Regions from separate parts of the Streptococcus sp. SC1 genome, predicted to be linked through region 2. Evidence: predicted binding sites of a transcription regulator. Region 2 holds the regulator's gene; each other region holds the start of a gene.
What was found. The regulator CtsR, encoded in region 2, represses protease genes until heat stress. The targets are predictions, from matches to a motif close to TTGGTCAAAAAAGGTCAAANA.

Region 1 (6,606 bases), on a different contig from region 2:
GCTGCAATCCGCGTTGAATTGCGCAAAGGGCGATAGGCTAAGAACTCAATCACTACACCAAGGATCGCTGTTCCAACCATAGATAAAATAAGGGCTACAAAGAAGTTTAGGTGAAGGGTGTTAATCAGGTAATATCCCATAAAAGCACCGATCATATAAATGTCTCCATGCGCGAAATTAATCAGTTTGATAATTCCATAAACCATGGTATAACCCAAGGCTAGAAGCGCATAAACACTCCCCAAAATCAATCCGTTAGCCAATTGCTGAAGAAATTGTTCGAGCATTCCACACCACTCTTTCTAATATAAAATAAGAGCAGAAACAACAATCTCAGACGAAGCCTTGTCTTGCCGTCTCTACTCAAACATCATAAGCAAGTAAGAAACAAGTCAAAGACTGGGTTTGTCCCCAGCCTCAGACCCTTTATTCAGGTTTAACTGTTTCAACAGTTTCTACTTTACCATCTTTCAAACCAATCATCAAGGCTGTCTTCACAGGATTGTGATCTTTATCGATGGTAATAGATCCAGTAACTCCTTCAAAGTCTTTTAACTTAGCAAGGTTATCTTTAATATCTACAGATGTTTTTGCACCCTTAGATGCTTCTGCTGCCATATAAACTGCGTCATATGAAAGGGCTGCAAACATTGAAGGTTCTTCGTTATATTTAGCTTTGTAAGCTGCAACGAATTTCTTCGCTTTATCTGTCATGTCACCTGAAGTTGAGAAACCAGATACATAATAAACATTAGTTGCTGCTGCTGGAGTTGCTTGCTCAACGAACTTGGCATCGCTAAATCCATCAGGTCCAACGATTGTTTGGTTGATTCCCAAACCACGCGCTTGGTTCACCAACTTACCAGCTTCTGTGTAATAACCTGGCACAATCAGTGCATCAAAGTCTTTACCTTTGATTTTTGTCAAAGCAGCTTGGAAGTCTGAGTCACCAGAAGCGAAAGTTTCTGTCGCAACGATTTCACCCTTGTATTCTTTCTTGAAAGCTTCTGCCATTCCTTTTGCATAATCACTTGAATTATCATAGTAGAGAACAACTTTTTTAGCTTTCAAAGTATCTGTTACATATTTAGAAATGATTTTACCTTGGTAACCATCAGTAAAGGTTGCACGGTACAAATAATCTTGTTTATTTGTCAAATCGTCTTGTGTAGCACTTGGTGTTACCAAAGGAACGCCTGCTTTACCAGCATTTGCGATTGCAGCAGCAACGGCACCTGAAGTTGCAGGGCCAATGATTGTATTAACTTTGTCTTGAGTTACCAAGCTTGTAGAAATAGTTGCAGCTTCTGCAGTTTCTGATTTGTTGTCTTTATCAGTTACTTCGATTTTCTTGCCGTCTATACCGCCAGCTGCGTTGATTTCATCAACAGCAAGTTGAGCACCGTGTTGTTCTGCAGTACCATAAGCTGCTACAGCGCCAGTTTCTTCAAAGTTGAAACCGAACTTAAGTGTTTTACCGATTTCTGTTCCAGTAGCAGATGAGTTGTTTGTAGAAACTTCTCCACAGGCTGCTAGAAGCGCAGCACTAGCAAAAGCTACAAGCGAAAGTGCAAATTTTTTCTTCATGAATAATCTCCTCTATTTTGTTTTTTGCTATGTTTGCAAATGATATAGTAAGAATATACCGAATTATCTGACAATTGTCAACCCAAAGAAGACATTTTTTTAAATAATAGCGTTTTCTTGGTTTCTAAATAAACTTCCAACAAAATTCGTATCCAAATTTTGGATCTCGCAAGTCTGGATTTTTTTGATATAGGACTCTTTTGACAGGCTCTCCTTCAGAGAATCTGCCTGATCTTTTGCCACATAAAGCTGCAAATAGCGGTGTTTCTTAGAATGATAAATAATATCTCCAACATGAGCCAGCTTCTTTGCATCGCGATTATAGTATAGATGAATGATGAAACCCATTCGTTCCTCTTTTTTAAACATGACAATCCTCTCTGGTCATTTGTACTCTATTGATTATATCAAAAAAAGCCCGCAAATGGGGCATTTTTCGTAGTTATAAATGAAAACTAGCTAAGATTATTATTAGCCATGATTTCATCGATGAAACCATATTCAAGAGTTTCTTGAGCACTCATCCAGTAATCACGTTCTGCATCTGCGTGAATCTGCTCAACCGATTTACCAGAATTATCAGCAAGAATTTGCTCCAAGGTCTTACGAGTCTTGAGCAAATGCTCTGCTGCAATGGCCATATCTGTTTGCTGAGTACCGCCACCAGTACCACCCATCGGCTGGTGGATCATATACTCTGCATTTGGAAGCATGAATCGTTTGCCCCTAGCACCGCTAGAAGCAATGATAGTTCCCATGCTAGCTGCCATTCCCATGACAATCGTCTGCACATCAGACTTAATAAAGTTCATGGTATCTACAATCGCCAATCCCGCTGACACAGAGCCACCTGGAGTATTAACATAAAGATAGATGTCCTTGGTGCTGTCTTGTGCATCTAGGAAAAGTAGCTGCGCAATAACAGAATTAGCCATATTGTCCTCAACAGGACCCGTCAGCATGATAATACGGTCTTTTAAAAGGCGTGAGTAAATGTCATAAGAACGCTCACCACGGCTGGTTTGTTCAATAACTACAGGAATCATGAATATTTTCTCCTTCATTCGATCTATTCATTATTATATCTTTTTGGTCAAAAAAGGTCAAATATTTGCTTTCTCTGTCGGATGACAGAAAGCAGCGCTGAGATTATCTTTGGTTTAGAAAGCACAAATCCACCGATTTAGCAGAACTTTCCTTTTTACAGTTTCTAGCTATTATTTTGTACCAAAGAGGCGGTCACCAGCATCTCCGAGACCTGGGACGATGTAGCCATGCTCATTAAGATGATCATCAAGTGCAGCAGTGAAAATATCTACATCAGGATGAGCATCCTGCAAGGCTTTAACACCTTCTGGAGCAGACACTAAGCAGACAAATGTAATATTGCTTGCGCCACGTTTCTTCAGAGAATCCACAGCCAAGATAGCAGAACCACCTGTAGCCAACATTGGATCGACAACAAAGATTTGACGTTGGTCAATGTCTTCTGGCAATTTTACCAAATATTCAACTGGCTTCAAGGTTTCTTCGTCACGGTACATTCCGATGTGGCCGACTTTGGCAGCAGGAACCAGGCTCAGGAGACCATCCACCATGCCGATACCAGCCCGCAAGATTGGGACAATAGCCAATTTTTTCCCTGCAATCTGCTTTTGAACTGTTTTCGTAATTGGTGTTTCAATTTCTACATCTTCAAGTGGTAAATCGCGCAAAACTTCGTATCCCATCAGCATTGCGATTTCATCTACCAATTCACGAAAAGCTTTAGTAGAGGTATCTGTACGACGCAAGATAGATAATTTATGCTGAATGAGTGGATGAGCGATAACTTCAAGTTTTCCCATGATTGGATTTCCTTCTTTCATTTTATTCTTCTTATTATATCAAAAAAGAAGAAAAAAGGCTTGCAACAAGCAAACCTTTTCATCTATTTTGACTACTTTTTGATAGAAGAGTTTGATTTCAATTTAGGCTTTATTGATAGACTATTACACCAAACCTTCTAAGAGGCCTCTCATAAAGTTCTCAGAATTAAACTCGCCGATGTCGTCAATTTTCTCGCCAAAACCAATCAGCTTCACTGGAATATCCAGTTCCTGACGAATGGCAAGGACAACACCACCGCGCGCAGTTCCGTCAATCTTAGTCAGGACAATACCTGTCACAGGCGTAATTTTTGAAAATTCTTTGGCTTGAACCAGTGCATTTTGACCAGTGGAGGCATCCAAGGCCAAGAAAGTTTCATGTGGCGCTGCTGGATCTACCCGCTTGATAATACGACCGATTTTTTCCAGCTCTGCCATGAGATTGTCCTTATTTTGCAGGCGACCAGCTGTATCAATCATGAGAATATCAACATTTTCAGCCTTGGCTCTTTCCAAACCGTCAAACACGACACTGGCTGGATCACTCTTTTCTGGACCAGTCACGACAGGCACGTCTACTCGGCGCCCCCACTCAGCCAACTGGGCAACGGCTCCAGCTCGGAAGGTGTCTGCTGCCACCAGCATCACTTTTTTACCTTCTTGCTTGTATTTATAGGCCAATTTGCCGATTGAGGTCGTCTTCCCTACGCCATTTACACCGACGAAGAGCATGACTGTCAAGTCCTTTTGCAGATTGATTTTTTCATTGAAACGGCCGTCTTTCTCATAGATATCGACCAATTTTTCAATGATGAGTTGGCGCAAGGCGTCTGGTTTCTTAGCATTTTCCAGACGTGCTTCATAGCGCAAGTCCTCAGTTAGATTGGAAGCTACCTGCACACCGACATCACTGGTAATCAGCAATTCTTCCAAGTCTTCAAAGAAATCTTCGTCAACTGAGCGGAAATTAGCAAAGAAGGCATTGAGACGAGCACCAAAGCCAGTCCGCGTCTTTTTAAGACTGCGGTCATACTTGTCTTGGACACTTTCTTCTTGGTATTCAGCTGTTTCTGCGGGAGTCTCATTTTCAACTTGAGCCAACTCTTCCGTCGCCCCTTCTCCACACTCGGTCGAGTCTACTTGTGAAGAAGTGCTTGCTTCTTGCCCTGGTTCATGGCTGATTTGCTCTCTCGCTGCAGCCAAACGCTCCTGCAATTCTTGGTAATAATCTCTGCTTTCAGTCGCCGCTTCTGATTCGCTACTGCTGTCCAGTGCTTGATTTGCTGAAGTTTCAGACTGCTCTTCTGCCTCAGCCAAAACTTGCTCAGGACTTTCCTGATCTTCAAGCACTGGTTGAAATAAGTCAGCTTGCTGGCTAGTTGGGGCCAATTCCTGCTCAGAAATTGCTGAAACTGCAGGCTCTGTATTCTCTTCTGACACAGATTCTACTACCGGAGTTTCCGCTGTTTCTTCACTAGAAGCAGCAAGGGGCTGGAAGTCTGTCTCAGATGGAACTTCAATTTCTGTAGTCTGATAACTCTCCTCTGCCTGTTCCTCTATCTGGGGCTTTTCTTCAAGTTCCTCTTTTTTACGTCCAAAAAGACGGTCAAATAATCCCATTCTTTAGTTCTCCTTCAATACATATTTCCGAATTGCCCAAGCAACTGCATCTTCATCATTGGTCATCGGAGTGACAACTTCTGCGACTTCCTTGACTTCTGGCACGGCATTTTGCATGGCAACGCCCAGACCAGCCCAAGCAATCATTGACAAATCATTGGCTTCGTCACCGCAAGCCATAACTTGGCTTTTATCAATTCCCAAGTGGGCAATCAGTTTCTCCAAACCAGTCGCCTTGTGGACATTTTTCGGTGACCATTCCAGCAGCATTTCCCGTGATTTGAAAATCTCATACTGGTCAAACAGTTCGGGCGCAATATGAGGAATGGCTGCATCCAGCGGTTCCTGAGCAAAGGCTGTGACGCACTTATTGTAGGTAATTTGGCTAGAAAGGTCTTCAAAAGCAATGGATTCAAAGTTCAGAGCTGGATTAAACTCCGCATAGAGCGATACTTGGTCTGATTGAATCTGATAAACCAAGCCCCCATCAATCGCATCCAGAGGCAGACCCAATTTCTCAGTCTCTTCATAAATTCTAGCTACATCATCGTAGGCAAAAACTGTTTTATCCAAAATTTCGCCTGTATTGCGCTGAACTAGACCACCATTAAAGGTAATGGTGTATTCATCTGCCTGACCATCAGTGCCCAGCTCATGCAGGAAAAATTCCATAGCCTTAAGCGGACGCCCTGTGGTCAATACAACTTTGACACCTTGCTGCTGAGCCGCTTTGAGCGCTGCCAGATTCCCTTGAGAAATCTTTTTATCCGTAGTCAAAAGCGTCCCGTCCAAGTCCAAAGCGATCAATTTAATATCAGCCATTATAAGCCCTCCATGTAGGTCATAACAGATTGGGCCGCATGGTGGCCAATCACTTCTTTCGCAACTGCCAAAATTTCCGGCCGTGCATTTTCTGGTGCAATCGGGTGCCCCACCACCTGCATCATATGCAGGTCATTGAGGTTATCGCCAAAAGCCATGACCTGGTCCATTTCTAGGCCTAGCTTCTTAGCTAGCTCGACAAGAGCCACGCCTTTATCCACATAGTCCAGCACGATATCAATCGACTTATAGCCTGTTGTCATCGCCTTGACACCTGCGACATTTTCATTGACCCAGGCTTCGCCGTCGGCCACTGTTTCTTCGCTGAAATTGGTCGTGAATTTAAAAATCTCGTCTGTAATCTCACTAAAATCAGCAACTTTTTGGATATTTTCATTATAATTAGCGCTGAAAGAGAGATAAGTCGGATCTACTGTCTCTAGCACATAACAGCCTTTTTTCCCTGTCAGAAGCAACTCATTGATATTGACAAAAGGCGACTCCTTAAGCTTGTCAAATACCTTTAGATAAAATTCTCTTGGCATGGTTGCTTCGTATAGATCTTTTCCTTGAAACTCTACTAGGCTACCATTTTCTGCGATAAAGATAATATCATCCCGAACTTCATGAAAGAGCTTCTCAAGAGAGAGAATCCCTCGACCACTGGCAACAGCAAAGTAGATGCCCTTTTCTCTAAACTGAGCTAGCA
Region 2 (6,606 bases):
ATGCCAAGACTCGCATTGAAGAGCTGGAAAAGAAAATTCAAAATCACACTGAGGATATGAAGGTAACGGCGACAGTCAATGATGTGGCAGAATCTGTTGAACGGATGACGGGTGTGCCTGTATCTCAAATGGGCGCTAGCGACATTGAGCGCCTCAAGGGCATGAATGACCGTCTCAAAGCCAAGGTGATCGGCCAAGACAAGGCTGTAGAAGCTGTGGCTAGAGCTATCCGCCGTAACCGTGCAGGTTTTGACGAAGGTAATCGCCCAATTGGTAGTTTCCTCTTTGTTGGTCCTACAGGTGTTGGTAAGACTGAGCTTGCTAAGCAACTAGCTTTGGATATGTTTGGTACTAAAGAGGCTATTATCCGTCTGGATATGTCTGAATACTCTGACCGCACCGCTGTTTCCAAGCTGATTGGTACCACTGCTGGTTATGTCGGCTATGATGATAACAACAACACTCTGACCGAGCGCGTGCGCCGCAATCCATACTCTATCATTCTCTTGGATGAAATTGAAAAGGCGGATCCACAGGTGATTACCCTTCTTCTTCAAGTTCTGGATGATGGTCGCTTGACAGATGGACAAGGAAATACAGTCAACTTCAAGAACACGGTTATTATCGCGACTTCCAATGCAGGCTTTGGCTATGAAGCAGGTCTGGAAGAGGATGCAGAAAAGCCTGAGCTGATGGATCGACTCAAAGCTTATTTCCGTCCAGAATTCCTCAATCGTTTCAATGCGGTGATTGAGTTCTCTCATCTCAAGAAAGAAGACCTGATGGAAATTGTGAATCTCATGCTGGTTGAAGTAAATCAAACTTTGAGCAAGAAGGAAATTGATCTGGCTGTATCTGATGCAGCTAAGGAATTCCTACGTGATGCTGGTTATGACCAAGTCATGGGCGTTCGTCCGCTCCGCCGTGTCATCGAGCAGCAAATTCGTGACAAGGTGACCGACTTCCACTTGGATAATCTAGATGCTAAGCACTTGACGGCCGATTTGGAAGATGGAACTTTGGTGATCCGTGAAAAATCAGCAGAATAAATACCTATCAATCTTATAATTTCGTAAAACGAACAGATATTTAGTCTGTTCGTTTTTTTATTAATCAAGTTCAGATAAAAAATCTCCAATCAGCTGACTGGAGATTTCCTTATTTTCTTCGATACTGACTGGGTGTCATTTGATAGTATTTTTTAAATTGCCGGTTGAAATTAGAAAGGTTATTAAAACCAGACTGGTTGGAGATTTCTAGAACCGACAGAGTAGAGTGCTGGAGGAGCTCGGCAGCCTTGCGCAGGCGGAATTGAATCAGATATTCAATGCAAGAAACACCCAGATGTTTTTTGAAGAAATTCATGAAGTGCGTAGGACTGTAGCCGCAAATACCAGACAGCTGATCAATAGAGAGTTCTTCCTGATAATGCTCATTGATATAGTCGATGATAGACCGAATTTTCTCTTCCTTGCGGTAGCCCTCGGCAGATAGCTCCTTAGAAACGATATAGTCGTTCTCAAAGAGCAAGTAGAAGAGCTGATTGAGCTGGGCCTTGAGCTGAAATTCATAGTATTTCTTTTGGAAATAACCCGTTTCCATAGTGGTCAGTAGGCATTGACGAATTTCCTCATAGGCTTGATCAGTCGGCTTGATGACATGGACAAAGTCCAGTTGACCATTGTAGAGAGGCTGTAAGTAGTGGATACTAGCATGGTCCATGGCCGAATAGCCCATTAAGTCCAAGTGAAAGTTAATGGCATCCATGTAGTGGCGCTGCTGCTCAATCGGATGAATGGAGTGGAGGGCATTGGGACGAATCAGGACAATATCGCCCTTGTGACTGTTAAAATAATGATCGTCGATATGAAATTGGGCACTTCCTTCGTGGACGTAAATGATTTCAACATCTGTGTGCCAGTGGAAAAGGATGTCAGGCTGTCCGTTTTCCGTAATGGTCCGCGTCAGAGAATAGGGGGTCCCTTGATTCTTATATTCAGTAGTTTTGTGCAATTGGTCCAAATTCATCATAGCGCCCTCCTTCGTAGAATACTATCATTTTTTAAAGTAATTAGATTAGAAAATGTGTTTTCTAAATATTATAATATAATTAAAAAGAAAATGAAAGTAGGAAAATAAAGAGAAGGAAATTTTCTGAAAGTCTAGTTTAGGCTGGCAGCGTGGGCGAATCATTTAAGAATTTTTGGCTACCATCCAGCTCCTTATAGAATAAGAAAAGTGTGGAATCCATGGCTCTTTCGAGCTCATGTTGCTTCCACACTTTTTATTGGATAGCTTTATCTAGCGGCCTTTTGTTCTTTATGTTTGTGAAGGATAAAGGAGTTTGAAAAACTCAGGCTTGCTAGTACAAAAAGAAGAAGGGTTGTTGCTGGATAGCTAAGGGAGATATGATTGGTTTTGATGATAAAGAGAAGGGCAAAGGCAAGAATGGCAAAGAAGATGCTAAGGCTCCAAGTCATTCGGCGACTGAATAAATGCTGCTCAAAGAGCAGAGGAATGAGGAGACAGCCTAGAAGAAGGCTCGTTGGGAAAACGACATACTCGGCAGAAAAAATTGTCAAGATACTCAGAGTGACAAACAGGCAGCTAAGTACATGATGGGTATAGTTGAGCCAATTTATTTTCATTGGAAAACCTCCTTTTGATGATGATTGTTTGGATACGGTTGATGGTGTAAACACCACATTTTCACACCTTTATTATAAGTCTTTAAAAGTAAAAAGCAAGCGATTACAATCGTATTTACTCAGTCTATCAATCTTTTTCATTACTCTGAATTATCAGATATTTTCAAGCTTTCTGAGACTTCTTTTTCTTTCAAAAAATAGATTTTTTCGGTATAATAGTCAAAGATAGTCAATGTTAGAGAAGACTTGAATGCTTATTTTTAGATATAACAGATAGAAAGGTATATCATGGGCATCAAAAATACCTCGGATAGTATAGAAGAATATATCAAAACAATTTTAGCGCAGGCGGGTATGGTCGAGCTGAAGCGCAGTGAGTTAGCTAATGTTTTTCAGGTGGTTCCGAGTCAGATCAATTATGTGATTAAGACACGCTTTACGGAGAGTCGGGGTTATATCGTCGAAAGCAAGCGCGGTGGCGGGGGCTATATCAGGATTGGTAAGATTGAATTTTCCGATCGGCACCAGATGTTGTCGGATTTGTTGACCAATGTCGGTGAGTCGCTCAGCCAGCCAGTTTTTTCAGATATTTTGCAGTGGCTCTTTGATGAAAAAATTATCAGTCAGCGTGAGGGAGATCTGCTTCTGGCTAGTGCCAGCGATGCTGTCTTGGGGGCAGAGGCTCCGAGGATTCGAGCCAGAATGTTACGGAAAATTTTGCAGCAATTAGATAGAAAAGGAAATTAAGAATATGAACTATTCAAAAGCTTTAGTAGAAAGCTTAGAAGCGGCTCAGCTTTTAGCTGGTCATTTTGCTACAGATTATTTAGAATCGTGGCAGATGCTGATGGCTCTAGCTAATAATCCCTACAGCGTTGCAGGCTCGGCTCTAAATGAATTCCCTATTGAAGTGGATAAACTGGAAGAAGCAGCCTTTGACATTACTGGAAAAGAGTATCAAAAACAAGGCGGTTTTGACTTATTGCCTTTCTCTCACCGTTTGGAGGAGCTCTTTACTCAAGCAGGGCAGATTGCGGAAGCCGTCCACGCTAAAAGCCTAGGGACAGAACATCTTCTCCTAGCCATACTATTTGATCGTGGGATCTTGGCAGCTCGTGTGCTAGAAGCTGCAGGTTTCGGCTATGATGATAAGAGTTCAGCCCCTCGGTTCAGTGATTTACGAAAGGTTTTAGAGCAGCGTGCTGGCTGGGGCAGAGAGGAAATCAAATCGATCCGCTCGCTAAATAAAAACACGGCCTCTGCCAAGCAAACCATGGCAAATATGATGGGTATGCCTCCTTCAACTAGTGGCGGTCTGGAAGACTATACTCGGGATTTGACAGAGCTGGCTCGGGCTGGTCGTCTGGAACCAGTTATCGGTCGGGATGAGGAAATTTCTCGGATGATTCAGATCCTCAGCCGCAAGACAAAGAATAATCCAGTGCTAGTTGGTGATGCGGGGGTTGGTAAGACAGCTCTGGCGCTAGGTTTGGCTCAACGCGTAGCAGCTGGTCAGGTTCCAGCAGAACTTGCCAAGATGCGCGTCTTGGAACTAGACTTGATGAATGTTGTCGCTGGGACTCGTTTCCGCGGAGACTTTGAAGAGCGGATGAACAATATCATCAATGACATCGAAGAAGACGGCCATGTCATCCTCTTTATCGATGAGCTGCATACCATCATGGGTTCTGGCAGCGGGATTGATTCGACCTTGGATGCGGCCAATATCCTGAAACCTGCTCTGGCTCGGGGAACCTTGCGGACAGTTGGTGCTACGACGCAGGAAGAGTATCAGAAACATATCGAAAAAGATGCTGCTCTGTCTCGGCGTTTTGCCAAGGTCACTATTGAAGAACCTACTGTGGCCGACAGCATTGCTATTCTGCAGGGTTTGAGAAAGAGCTATGAGAATCATCACAAGGTGCAGATTAGTGATCAGGCCATTGAAACAGCAGTCAAGTATGCACATCGCTATCTGACCAGCAAGCATTTGCCAGACTCTGCCATTGACCTTTTGGATGAAGCTAGTGCAACGGTGCAGAATAAAGGACCGCAGAATTATAAACAGTCGGATTTGACGCCTGTGGATCAGGCTTTGATGGCTGGAAAGTTGAAAAAAGTCGGTCAGCTACTCGCAAAAGAGCAGGAACCAACTGTTTACAAGCTGAAAGTGGAAGCAGAGGATATCTTAGAGACTCTCAGTCGCTTGTCTGGTATTCCTGTGCAGAAATTAACTCAGACAGATGCCAAAAAATATCTCAACTTGGAAAAAGAACTACACAAGCGAGTTATCGGGCAGGATGCAGCAGTTTCGGCTGTCAGCCGAGCTATTCGTCGCAATCAATCGGGCATTCGCACTGGTAAACGCCCAATTGGTTCTTTTATGTTCCTAGGGCCAACGGGTGTCGGAAAGACAGAGCTGGCTAAGGCCTTGGCAGAAGTTCTCTTTGATGATGAATCCGCCCTGATTCGCTTTGACATGAGTGAATATATGGAGAAATTCGCAGCCAGTCGTCTTAACGGGGCGCCTCCAGGCTATGTAGGCTATGAGGAAGGCGGCGAATTGACGGAAAAGGTTCGCAACCGTCCATATTCAGTTCTTCTCTTTGACGAGGTAGAAAAGGCTCATCCAGATATTTTCAATGTCCTCTTGCAGGTCTTGGATGATGGTCAGCTGACCGATAGCAAGGGCCGCAAGGTGGACTTCTCCAATACGATCATTATCATGACCAGCAATCTGGGGGCAACAGCCCTGCGGGATGATAAGACGGTTGGTTTTGGGGCGCGTGACATCCGCTTTGATCAGGCTAATATGGAAAAACGTATTCTGGAAGAATTGAAGAAGACCTACCGGCCTGAATTTATCAACCGGATTGATGAAAAGGTGGTCTTCCACAGTCTGTCTGCTGAGGATATGCAGGAAGTGGTCAAGATTATGGTGCAACCGTTGATTAGGAGTCTGGCAGAGCAAGGCATCGTGCTTAAATTCCAAGCTAGTGCCCTGAAATTGCTGGCTCAGGAAGGTTACGTTCCAGAAATGGGAGCGCGGCCGCTGCGCCGTACCCTGCAGACGCAGGTGGAGGACAAGCTATCTGAGTTGCTCCTGACTGGAGATTTGGCAGCTGGTCAAACGCTTAAAGTTGGTGTCAAAGGTGGCCAACTCAAATTTGAAATGGCTTAGGGAGGATGTGTGCAATGGAAATTCGTGTGATGACAGAAAAGGATTATGCCTCTGTTTACCAGCTGTGGCTCTCTTGCGCTGGTATGGGGCTCAATAACTTAGATGACTCTGAAGAAGGGATTGCCCGCTTTTTGAAGCGCAATCCTGAGACCTGTCTGGTTGCCTTGGAAGGGGAGAGCTTTATAGGTGCTATTCTAGTTGGCACAGATGGACGTAGAGCGTACATTTATCATACAGCTGTCCATCCATATTTTCGTAGAAAAGGAGTAGGCAGAGCTCTGGTCGAACAGGCCTTGTCAGCAGTGAAAAGACTTGGTATCCATAAAGTATCGCTGGTCGTTTTTGAAAGAAATGAACTGGGCAACCGTTTTTGGCAGGAGCTGGGATTTTCAGTTAGAAATGATCTGCTTTACCGAGATCAAGGACTAACGGAGATGATTCGACAGGATACGTAAAAAGCTGATTTACTTAGCATTCTTGCTAGGCTAGTCAGAACCGTGTTATCCTACTGAAGAATATCGTTTAGAAAGGCAGAAACTGTGTCTCTTCGTTATCTTGCTCGAATAGCTCTTCTGGCGGCTGTCTGCGTCGTGCTTCGTTATGCTTTTGCTGGTCTGCCCAATATCAAGCCGATTACAGCGCTGTATTTTCTCTTGGTGGATTTTGAGGACTTGAAGGGCTCTCTTCTAGTCATGTCTATCAGTATCTTTGTATCTTCTTTCCTCTTTGGAATGGGACAATGGGTTCTTTTCCAGATCTTATCCTTTACGGTGGTTA
Region 3 (6,606 bases), on a different contig from region 2:
TCTGCAAGCAAAACCGCCTTAATAGCTTCTTAAGTTAGTTGATTGAAATCCCAGATCTGATCCATCCAGCCTTCATAGAAATCAGGCTCGTGGCAGACCATGAGAATGCTGCCCTTGTATTCTTTCAGAGCGCGCTTGAGCTCCTCTTTGGCATCTACATCCAAGTGGTTGGTCGGCTCGTCCAGAACCAGAACATTATTTTCTCGGTTCATGAGGAGACAAAGTCGGACTTTGGCCTGCTCCCCACCTGAAAGAACCTGGATCTGGCTCTCGATATGCTTGGAAGTCAAGCCACATCTGGCCAGAGCAGCTCGAACTTCTGCTTGATTAAGGGCTGGAAAGGCGTTCCAGACTGCTTCCAGCGGTGTCTGACGATTGCCGCCTTCCACTTCCTGCTCGAAATAGCCCAGCTCCAGATAGTCTCCGCGCTCGACTTGACCTGCGATAGGCGGGATAATCCCCAGCAAACTCTTGAGCAGGGTTGTTTTCCCAATCCCGTTTGCTCCGATGATGGCCACCTTCTGATTGCGTTCAAAGGTCAGGTTAAGGGGTTGAGTTAGAGGCCGGTCGTAGCCAATCTGCAAATCCTTGGCTTGGAAGATAAAGCGGCCAGGTGTACGGGCAGGCTTGAAGTCAAAGGAAGGCTTAGGCTTCTCACTTTGCAGCTCAATAATGTCCATCTTATCGAGTTTCTTTTGGCGAGACATGGCCATATTACGGGTCGCTACACGAGCTTTATTACGAGCTACAAAGTCCTTAAGGTCCGCAATTTCCTTCTGCTGGCGCTCGTAGGCTGCTTCCAACTGAGATTTTTTCATCTCATAGACCTCTAAGAACTGGTAATAATCCCCAGAATAGCGGGTCAACTGCTGATTTTCCACATGGTAGACGATATTGATCACATTATTCAAGAAAGGGATATCATGGGAGATCAGGACAAAGGCATTTTCATAGTTTTGGAGGTAGCGCTTGAGCCAGTCAATGTGCTCCGCATCCAGATAGTTGGTTGGCTCGTCCAAGAGCAGGATATCTGGTTTTTCCAGAAGCAGCTTGGCCAAAAGAACCTTGGTCCGCTGCCCGCCAGATAGCTCTGTCACATCACTCTCCATACCGTAGTCCATGACGCCAAGAGCCCGTGCGACCTCATCAATCTTGGCATCTAGCGTATAGAAATCTCGGCTCTCCAAGCGGTCCTGCAGTTCGCCTACTTCTTCCATGAGGGCATCCACATCCGCTCCATCCTCAGCCATGCTCATGTAGATTTCATTGATACGGGCCTCAGTCTTGAACAGCTCGTCAAAGGCTGTCCGCAGCACATCGCGGACAGTTTGGCCCTGCTCCAACACAGCATGCTGGTCCAGATAGCCAGCCGTCACATACTTGGACCACTCGACCTTGCCTTCATCCGGCAGCATTTTACCCGTCACAATGCTCATAAAGGTTGACTTTCCCTCACCATTGGCACCGACTAGACCAATATGCTCCCCCTTGAGCAGGCGGAAGGATACATCCTCAAAAATAGCCCGGTCACCAAAACCGTGGCTGAGATTTTTCACTTCTAAAATACTCATCTTTTCTCCTCTACATTGATTGCAGTTCCTTGATTATACCATCTTAGGAAGCCAATTGGCAAGAAAATAAAAGAGGCTGGGACAAAAGTCCTAGCCTCTCAATTGTCTTTGGATTGTCGAGCAAGACGCAGTGGTTGAGTGGGCTCTACTACGCTGATTTCATCAGCTTTTACAGCCCTACTCAACTGTGCGGAGGTGGGACGACGAAATCGAATTCTAACGAATTACCGATTTCTGTCCCACTCTCTCTAACTTTATAAAACTTTTGCGCTAGTGCGGGTAATATCTTCTACTTTTATATTGTGTGCTTCAAACTTGGACTTCAAGGAAACCAAGTCAATATCTCCGTCAATTTGTACCTCAATGACAACTTTACCGTCCTTACGAGGAATATTGACCGTGTTTGAAATATTGAGGTTTTCTTCGACAAGCAAGGCGATAATATGCGATAGGACACCAACCTCGTCTTCTGTGACAAAGCGCATTCGAACGCCCTTTTCGCCATAACCAGACACTTCTAGAAAAGCCTTGAAAATGTCGCGATCCGTAATGATTCCATAGACCTGCTCATTGTCAACAACTGGTAAGATTCCAATTTTATTTTTCAGCATCAAATAAGTCGCATCTTCCAGACTAGCATACTGGGAAATAGTAACAACATCGTGAATCATCACATCTTTTACTTTGGTTTTATTTAGAAGATAGTTCATTTCATAAATAGATAGGCTCGTTGCCTTTGATGGACTTGCTTCTGCGATTGTTCCTTCTGTCACAAGACCCACCAGCTTATCATTTTCAATCACGGGCAAGCGGTGCAATTTTTGGTCGCGCATAATATCTGCCGCATGCGCAATCGTTGTGTCTGGACTAATGTATACAACCTTGCGTGTCATAAAATCTTTTACTGCCATGAGAAGCCTCCTCTAGTTTCTTTTTCTAATCTTATTATACTGTATTTTCCAACTAATTTCAAACGCTTTCACAGTTTTCTCTTATGTTTTCAAAATTTAGAAAAATCAGGCAGGCTACCTATAAAAAAGCTAGATTCTCCTATGAGAAAACGAGGGGGAACATTTGACCCAGCCTCGCTTTAGCCTATCTCTATAGTTTCTTGTCTAATACCACTAGCGACAAGATTATGAAAAAACAATTGAAAGAGAAAATTGATCAGCCAAATGCTACTTTTTTATTATTTCTTTAAACTTCTGACAAAGGCCTGGTAAGTCTGTTCCATTAACATGGTAATAGTCATCGGTCCAACTCCCTTTGGAACTGGAGTAATGAGACTAGCCACTTCTGCCACTTCGTCAAATTTAACATCGCCAATCAACTTGCCATTTTCATCTCTGTTCATGCCGACGTCAATAACGACAGCTCCCTCCTTGACAAAGTCCTTGGTTACAAAGTGTCCTCGTCCGATAGCCACCACTAAAATATCAGCTTTCTTTGCAATTTTTGCTAAATGATGGGTCCTTGAGTGCGTCAAAGTAACGGTCGCATTTTTAGACAACAGAAGCTGAGCCATGGGTTTGCCGACAATATTACTACGGCCAATCACCACCGCATTCTTTCCTTCCAAGTCCACCTTATATTCGCGGAACATTTCCATGATTCCTGCTGGTGTAGAAGGAATCATCAAGGGATGTCCTGACCAAAGTCGCCCCATATTAGTCGGATGAAAGCCATCTACATCCTTATCTGGATCAATGGCTAATAGAACTGCTTCGTCATCAATGTGGGCTGGCAAAGGAAGCTGGACTAGAATTCCGTGCCAAGCTGGATCCTGATTATATTTAGCAATCAAGGTCAGCAATTCTTCCTGACTCGTTGACTCGGGCAGACGCACAACTTCACTACGAAAGCCAGCAGCTAGAGCAGACCGCTCTTTATTTCTCACATAAACCTGACTGGCTGGATTGTCGCCCACCAAAATCACCACTAAACCAGGTTCCTGACCTGTCTCTGCTTTTAACTTTGCTGTTTTTTCTGCAAGTTTCGCTTGAAGCTTTTCTGCTAAAGCTTTCCCGTCAATAATGTTTGCCATTCTTTTCTCATTTCTTTTTCACTATATTTATTCATTATATCAGAAATCCTACTGTCCCACTTATACATTTTTCTTATATAGAGTTATAAGATTAAAGACTGAGCTTGGCGAGCAAAATAAAAAAGCAGAACCCTGCTTTTTAGTATAATAATTCATAAATTTCCATGGCAATCAAGTCAATACTATCGAAAGTATAAGTCTCACGCGCTGCCACATCACGCAGAGTAAAAATTGGTCCATTTTCTTCGTCGTAGCTGTACGCCACTTCGGCAACAACTACTCCTTCACGTTCAAAATTACGTTTTAAATTTCCACCATCTTTGGCCATAGCTTCCAAACGATTGATGATTCTAACTAAATGTGATTCCATTTTATTTCTCCTATTTACTTGCTTCTCTCCTATTTTACCATAAAAAGAAACTGAAATACCAGTAAAAGACCATTTTTTTCTCTTTTCGCACTATAATTTCTCAAAAAATCAGTCTCAGGGAGGATTTTGTAGTAAATTCTTGCATTGTGCAAGAATACTGATATAATGAAACTATAATACTTTGACTATTTTTGACCATTTAAAAATAGGTGGATCTACGTCCAAAGAAAGAGGTAGAATATGCTTTGCCAAAATTGTAAAATCAATGAATCAACCATCCATCTCTATACAAATGTAAACGGAAACAAGCAGCAGATTGACCTTTGTCAAAACTGCTACCAAATCATGAAGACAGACCCTAACAATAGCCTTTTTCGAGGACTGACTCAGGCTAACAACCAAGGAATTGATCCTATTGACGATTTCTTTAACAGTCTTGGTAATTTTCAACAACCCCAAGAACCAAATCCAAATATCCCGCCAACTCAATCTGGAGGAGGCTACGGTGGCGGTGGCTATGGTGGCAATTCCAATCATGGAGGCGGAGCACGCCAACAGGCTCCGCAAAAGCCAAAAGGTCTCCTAGAAGAGTTTGGTATCAATGTGACTGAGATCGCTCGTAAAGGAGAAATCGACCCTGTCATCGGTCGGGACGAAGAGATTACTCGTGTCATTGAAATCCTCAACCGCCGCACCAAGAACAATCCTGTCCTTATCGGGGAACCCGGTGTCGGAAAAACAGCTGTGGTCGAAGGTCTAGCCCAGAAGATTGTGGACGGGGATGTGCCTCATAAACTCCAAGGCAAGGAAGTTATCCGCCTGGACGTTGTCAGCCTAGTACAAGGAACTGGTATCCGTGGTCAATTTGAAGAGCGGATGCAGAAGCTCATGGACGAGATTCGTTCTCGTCAAGATGTCATTCTCTTTATTGATGAGATCCATGAAATTGTCGGAGCAGGCTCTGCTGGCGATGGCAATATGGACGCTGGAAATATCCTCAAACCAGCTCTAGCTCGCGGAGAACTCCAAATGGTTGGAGCTACTACCCTCAATGAATACCGTATCATCGAGAAGGATGCAGCCCTCGAGCGCCGTATGCAGCCAGTTAAGGTGGACGAGCCGACAGTAGAAGAAACCATTACCATCCTCAAAGGGATTCAGAAAAAATACGAAGACTACCATCATGTCAAGTACACAGACGCGGCCATTGAAGCTGCGGCCCTTCTCTCCAACCGCTACATCCAAGACCGCTTCCTGCCAGACAAGGCTATTGACCTCTTGGACGAGGCTGGCTCTAAGATGAATCTGACCCTCAACTTTGTTGATCCTAAGGTTATTGATCAGCGGCTGATTGAGGCCGAAAACCTCAAGGCTCAGGCGACTCGCGATGAAGACTTTGAAAAAGCAGCTTACTTCCGCGATCAGATTGCCAAATACAAGGAACTCCAAAAGACGAGCGTGCTGGATAACGATATTCCAATTATCAGCGAGAAAACAATTGAGCACATTGTAGAGCAAAAGACCAATATCCCAGTTGGCGACCTCAAAGAAAAAGAACAGTCTCAACTAGTCAATCTCGCCAGCGACTTAAAGGCTCATGTCATCGGCCAAGATGATGCTGTGGATAAGATTGCCAAGGCCATCCGCCGCAACCGGGTCGGACTGGGAAGTCCTAATCGCCCAATCGGCAGCTTCCTCTTTGTTGGCCCAACTGGTGTCGGTAAGACTGAGCTGTCTAAGCAACTGGCCATTGAGCTCTTTGGCTCTGCTGACAGCATGATTCGCTTTGATATGAGTGAATACATGGAGAAACACAGCGTGGCCAAGCTGGTCGGTGCCCCTCCAGGCTACGTCGGCTATGAGGAGGCTGGTCAGTTGACTGAGCGCGTCCGCCGCAATCCATACTCGCTCATTCTACTGGATGAGGTAGAAAAGGCCCATCCTGATGTCATGCATATGTTCCTGCAGGTTCTGGATGATGGCCGCCTGACCGATGGTCAAGGCCGGACTGTCAGCTTCAAGGACACCATTATCATCATGACATCCAATGCCGGAACGGGTAAAGCTGAAGCCAGCGTTGGCTTTGGGGCAGCTCGTGAAGGCCGTACCAACTCCGTTTTAGGTGAATTAGGCAACTTCTTCAGTCCTGAGTTTATGAACCGTTTCGACGGCATTATCGAATTCAAGCCACTCAGCAAGGACAACCTACTGCAGATCGTCAACCTTATGCTAGACGATGTCAACCAGCGCTTGGCAACCAACGACATTCATCTGGATGTTACGGAGAAGGTCAAAGAAAAATTGGTTGATCTTGGCTACGATCCGAAAATGGGCGCTCGCCCGCTGCGCCGCACCATTCAAGACCATATCGAAGACGCCATTACTGACTTCTATCTGGAAAATCCAAGCGAAAAAGAACTCAAAGCTATCATGACCAGCAATGGCAAAATTCTCATCAAGTCAGCCAAAAAATCAGAGGCAGAAAAAACCAAGCTCGATGAAAGTCAAAACTAACTGACTTTAGCTCTGCATTTTGATAAACTTTTAAAAACAAGCAAAAAGAGAACGGACAAAGCATGCCGTTCTCTTTTTGAATTCTATTTAATTTTTAGTGGAGCTCA

Region 1: the regulator CtsR is predicted to act here: its motif matches at 2,677-2,697, upstream of PAN94_RS08880 (ATP-dependent Clp protease proteolytic subunit).
Region 3: the regulator CtsR is predicted to act here: its motif matches at 4,164-4,184, upstream of PAN94_RS07035 (ATP-dependent Clp protease ATP-binding subunit).

Annotation. Positions count from the first base shown of each region.
Region 1 covers NZ_JAQCMU010000006.1:75,128-81,733, reverse strand. The annotation lists gene PAN94_RS08895 (branched-chain amino acid ABC transporter permease) at 1-287, opposite strand, end outside; gene PAN94_RS08890 (ABC transporter substrate-binding protein) at 427-1,587, opposite strand; gene PAN94_RS08885 (DUF2129 domain-containing protein) at 1,687-1,956, opposite strand; gene PAN94_RS08880 (ATP-dependent Clp protease proteolytic subunit) at 2,043-2,633, opposite strand; gene upp (uracil phosphoribosyltransferase) at 2,805-3,434, opposite strand; gene ftsY (signal recognition particle-docking protein FtsY) at 3,579-5,075, opposite strand; gene PAN94_RS08865 (Cof-type HAD-IIB family hydrolase) at 5,079-5,897, opposite strand; gene PAN94_RS08860 (Cof-type HAD-IIB family hydrolase) at 5,897-6,606, opposite strand, start outside.
Region 2 covers NZ_JAQCMU010000005.1:155,293-161,898, forward strand. The annotation lists gene PAN94_RS08320 (ATP-dependent Clp protease ATP-binding subunit) at 1-1,049, shown strand, start outside; gene PAN94_RS08325 (AraC family transcriptional regulator) at 1,159-2,031, opposite strand; gene PAN94_RS08330 (hypothetical protein) at 2,298-2,648, opposite strand; gene PAN94_RS08335 (CtsR family transcriptional regulator) at 2,937-3,395, shown strand; gene PAN94_RS08340 (ATP-dependent Clp protease ATP-binding subunit) at 3,400-5,829, shown strand; gene PAN94_RS08345 (GNAT family N-acetyltransferase) at 5,844-6,284, shown strand; gene PAN94_RS08350 (ECF transporter S component) at 6,369-6,606, shown strand, end outside.
Region 3 covers NZ_JAQCMU010000004.1:88,803-95,408, forward strand. The annotation lists gene PAN94_RS07015 (ABC-F family ATP-binding cassette domain-containing protein) at 30-1,571, opposite strand; gene PAN94_RS07020 (CBS domain-containing protein) at 1,826-2,482, opposite strand; gene PAN94_RS07025 (bifunctional methylenetetrahydrofolate dehydrogenase/methenyltetrahydrofolate cyclohydrolase) at 2,761-3,615, opposite strand; gene PAN94_RS07030 (DUF1797 family protein) at 3,755-3,985, opposite strand; gene PAN94_RS07035 (ATP-dependent Clp protease ATP-binding subunit) at 4,226-6,499, shown strand.